Regions from separate parts of the Pseudomonas sp. TE6288 genome, predicted to be linked through region 2. Evidence: riboswitches for the same ligand, from Rfam matches in the RefSeq annotation. Region 2 holds a riboswitch; the other holds the start of a gene.
The links. A riboswitch is a leader RNA that binds a small molecule or an ion and turns the genes downstream of it on or off. The one in region 2 is predicted to bind cobalamin.
Positions count from the first base shown of each region.

Region 1: it holds a riboswitch for cobalamin, as region 2 does, so the genes downstream of both, ACVWY1_RS03980 (TonB-dependent receptor) here and cobO (cob(I)yrinic acid a,c-diamide adenosyltransferase) in region 2, are expected to answer to the same signal.

Region 1 is NZ_JBSSEW010000003.1:124,847-127,044, reverse strand. Features, by position in the region: gene ACVWY1_RS03985 (PaaI family thioesterase) at 59-556, opposite strand; cobalamin riboswitch at 745-949, shown strand; gene ACVWY1_RS03980 (TonB-dependent receptor) at 1,057-2,198, shown strand, end outside.
Region 2 is NZ_JBSSEW010000019.1:104,396-106,593, reverse strand. Features, by position in the region: gene ACVWY1_RS20395 (hypothetical protein) at 1-525, opposite strand, end outside; cobalamin riboswitch at 675-892, shown strand; gene cobO (cob(I)yrinic acid a,c-diamide adenosyltransferase) at 1,005-1,616, shown strand; gene ACVWY1_RS20385 (cobyrinate a,c-diamide synthase) at 1,613-2,198, shown strand, end outside.

The DNA of each region.
Region 1 (2,198 bases), on a different contig from region 2:
TCCTGTCGGGCAGCCGGGTCACGTTCGACAATGCCAGCCCCACCCCATCGGTGCAAGTTCAGGCGTCGCCATGGGCCTGGCGCTTGAGCTTCTCGGTGTCGACCCGCACAAATACCGAATCGGCGGTGACAGTCAGTACATCCCCGGCCCAGACCTCGCAGATCACCCGGGTCTTGCGCCCCAGCTCACCCTCGACCCGGGCCTTGAGCAGCAGTTCGACGCCCATGGGCGTGGGCTTGAGGTAGGTCAGGCCAAGCTGGCCGGTGACGCAGTCGATACGTGGCAAGGTGCCAGGTTCGCGGCCTTCGGCACGGTAGTGACAGGCCATGGCGGTCCAGTTGGAGTGGCAGTCGACCAGCATGGCCAGCAGGCCACCGTAGACCAGGCCGGGCCAGCCGGTGAAAGTCGGGTCGGGGGTATGCCGGCACGACAGGTGGATGCCGTCGGCGTCCCAGTGGCTCTGCACATGCAGGCCGCTGGGGTGGGAACAGCCGCAGCCGTAGCAGATGCCTTCGGGGGCGGCGAGTTGTTGCAGGGACAGGGCGTGCTCGGTCATACGCGTCCTTGGCTTGTTGGTGTTGGATAAGGAGGCTGGCTGCCGATGGTAGCGCCCTGCGCGGCCTGCGCCAATGCACGAGGCCTGGCCGCAGACAATACCTGCCTGACGGCAACCGCTCTGAACCGCGATTCAGCAAGATTCAGCCCACCCATCCAGACGATTGACTCCCTGCCCGTTCGGTGGTCAGATGCGCGCCAGTTTCAGGTGCCCTGCGCCGCCGCGCGCAAGGTGAAACGGGAAGCCGGTGAGTCGATACCACGACAAGTCCGGCGCTGCCCCCGCAACGGTAAGCGAGCGAACCCTTCGACAGACCACTGTGCACACGCATGGGAAGGTGAAGGCTTCACGACCCTCGCAAGCCCGGAGACCGGCCTGAGGCTTCACTTGGCAACCCGCGGTGGGCGGGCGCAGGCCGGTATTCGCGTGCGCGCCTGCGCGCGCTTCGCCGTTGCGTGTTTTCCACCGGGATCCATTCTTTCCTGCAGCAGTGGAACGACATGTCCCGTATCAACAAGCTTCACACCCTGGCGGCCTGCCTGGCCGTGTCCCTGCCGGCGCTGGCCGACGAGCAGCCCAGCCCTGCGCTCACCCTGCCCTCCACGGCGATCACCGACAGCCGCGACCCGCAGACCGTCGACCTGACCACCCCCACCCAGGCCGGTTCACGCCTGAACCTCAGTGCCCTGGAAACCCCGGCGAGCACCAGCAGCATCACCGCCGCGCAGATTCAGCAGCGCAACAACACCACGGTGCAGGATGCCGTGACCCGCTCGCCGGGCATCACCTTCATCGGTACCCCTGGCGATGGCGGCACCGGCTTGTCGGCGCGCGGTTTCACGGGCCAGAGTTCGGTGATGACCCTGTTCGACGGGTCGCGCCTGTACGCCGGCGCCGGCACCCTCACCTACCCGGTCGATCCCTGGATGGTCGAGCGTATCGATGTGATCCGTGGGCCTGCCTCGGTGCTGTATGGCGAAGGCGCCACCGGGGCAACGGTCAACGTGATCCCGAAAAAGCCCTTCAGCGGTGATATCCGCAACCACCTGCGCCTGGGCTACGGCTCCTGGGACCGTCAGCAACTGGGGCTGGACAGCGGCGGCAGCCTGAGCGAGCGCCTGAGCTATCGCGCCACCCTGAACCAGCAGGCGGGCAACGGCTGGGTCGACCGCACCGATTCGCGCAGCCTGGCGTTTTCCGGCGCGCTGCGCTTCGATGCCAGTGACGACCTGAGCTTCACCCTGTCCCACGAACGCGGCGACGCGCAACCTGCCAACTACTACGGCACGCCGCTGATCGACGGCCATCTGCGCAGCAGCGTGCGCAACAAGAACTACAACGTCAGCAATGACGAGCAGCGCTACCATGATGAATGGACGCGACTGACCAGCGACTGGAACATCAGCGACAGCATCAGCGCCAGCAACCAGCTGTACTACATCAAGAGCCGTCGCCACTGGCGCAATGCCGAGGAGTACGCCTGGGATGCCGGCGTGATCCGGCGCGGCAGTTTCCTGGAGATCAAGCACAACCAGGATCAGATCGGCGACCGCCAGAGCTTCACCTTCGATCACTCGCTGTTCGGCCTGGCCAGCAAGACCGTGGTGGGCGCCGAGTACAACAAGATCCGCTTCAACATTGA
Region 2 (2,198 bases):
GTGCAGCTTGCGATAGGCATAAGGGAAGTACCAGGCGATCGCACAGGCGGTGTGCTTCTGCAGGTCATCGACCAGGTCCTGCAGCTCCTCGGGGCTGGCGTGCTGGCCGGCCTTCCACGGGGTGACGAACAACGCCCCGGCCTTGAGCTGGCTGGCGTAGGCGATCGCCTTGGCCTGGATGGCGCTTTCCTGCAGCGCCGACGCCAGGTCGAGACGGGCAATGCGTGGCCAGCGCTGGCTGGTGTGCAGGTGGATCGATTCCTCGGCGCTGCTGATGGCCAGGTCGCCACGGGCTTCGCGTTCGCCTTCGTCGCGCTGCTTCTTGCTCGTGTACTGCTGCAGCGCCACCAGCTCGGCCTGCCAGGCGGCGGCTGCGAGCAGCCCGGCATTGGCGGCTGCACCGTGCCAGTAAGGGGCTTCGTTGTCGCCCTGGAACTGGTTGAAGCGGTCGATGCAGTCGACCCAGCGTTCCAGGGCCGAGCGTAGGAATTCCAGGCGCGGGTTATTGATGATCAGGCCTTGCATGCTGCGCTCCTTGTATTTGTGATCGAGGTCAGCCGAAATGGTGGCTATGTGATATCACTGCTTTCAGTGTGGCACAAGCTGGCGGATCGGCCATTGATCCAGGCCAGATCGGTCCTCGTTCGATTGACGCTCCCGGTGCAACCCTCTAACCTTCGCGGCGTGTTTCAGGTGCCCGGCGAACCGAGGTTCGGCAGGGTGAAACTGGGAAGCCGGTGGGCGCCAGCAGGCGCGAATCCGGCGCTGCCCCCGCAACGGTAGGTGAGTAGAAGGCGGCGCATGGCCACTGGGTACAGGTATCCGGGAAGGCGCGTCGTCCGGGCATGGCCCGCTCACGAGCCCGGAGACCGGCCTGTCACTGCCAACGGCATCACGGAGGGTGATGTGCGGTGCGATGTGGCCTGGGGCCACGGCCCCTGCGCGTTCTCCGTCTGCCCGCCTTTTCCCTGTCGCCAACCGGCGACAGCCTGCGGAGACCCCTGATGAGCGAATCCACCGAACGCGACGAACGTCACCTGGCGCGCATGCTGCGCAAGAAGGCGATCATCGACGAGCGCATCGCCAATTCCCCCAACGAATGCGGCCTGCTGCTGGTACTGACCGGCAATGGCAAGGGCAAGAGCAGCTCGGCTTTCGGCATGCTCGCCCGGGCCCTGGGCCATGGCATGCAGTGCGGCGTGGTGCAGTTCATCAAGGGCCGCAACAGCACCGGTGAAGAGCTGTTCTTCCGCCGCTTCCCCGAGCAGGTGCGCTATCACGTGATGGGCGAGGGCTTCACCTGGGAGACCCAGGACCGCCAGCGCGACATCGCCGCTGCCGAAGCGGCCTGGGCGGTATCGCGCCAGTTGCTGCAGGATCCGTCGATCCAGTTCGTGGTGCTCGATGAGCTGAACATCGCCCTCAAGCATGGCTACCTCGACCTCGACCAGGTGCTATCGGACATCCAGGCCCGCCCACCGATGCAGCATGTGATCGTCACCGGCCGCGCGGCCAAGCCCGAAATGATCGAACTGGCCGACACCGTCACCGAGATGGGCATGCTCAAGCACGCCTTCCAGGCCGGTATCCGCGCACAGAAGGGCGTCGAGCTGTGAGTGACTCGCGCCAATGCCCTGCCGTGCTGATCGCTGCCCCGGCCTCGGGCCAGGGCAAGACCACGGTCACCGCCGCCCTGGCCCGCCTGCACCGCAACCTCGGGCGCAAGGTGCGGGTGTTCAAGTGCGGGCCTGACTTTCTCGACCCGATGATCCTCGAGCGCGCCAGCGGTGCGCCGGTCTACCAGCTGGACTTGTGGATGATCGGTGCCGAGGAGAGTCGTCGCCTGCTGTGGGAAGCAGCGGGCGAGGCCGACCTGATCCTGATCGAAGGCGTGATGGGGCTGTTCGACGGCACGCCGTCGAGCGCCGACCTGGCCCGCCATTTCGGCGTGCCGGTGCTGGCGGTGATCGATGGCACGGCCATGGCCCAGACCTTCGGCGCCCTGGCCCTGGGCCTGGCGCGCTACCAGCCCGACCTGCCGTTCGCCGGAGTGCTGGCCAACCGGGTTGGCAGCCTGCGCCATGCGCAGTTGCTCGAAGGCAGTCTCACCGAAGGCCTGCGCTGGTACGGCGGCTTGTCCCGCGAGCGTGGCATCGAGCTGCCCAGCCGCCACCTGGGCCTGGTCCAGGCCAGTGAAC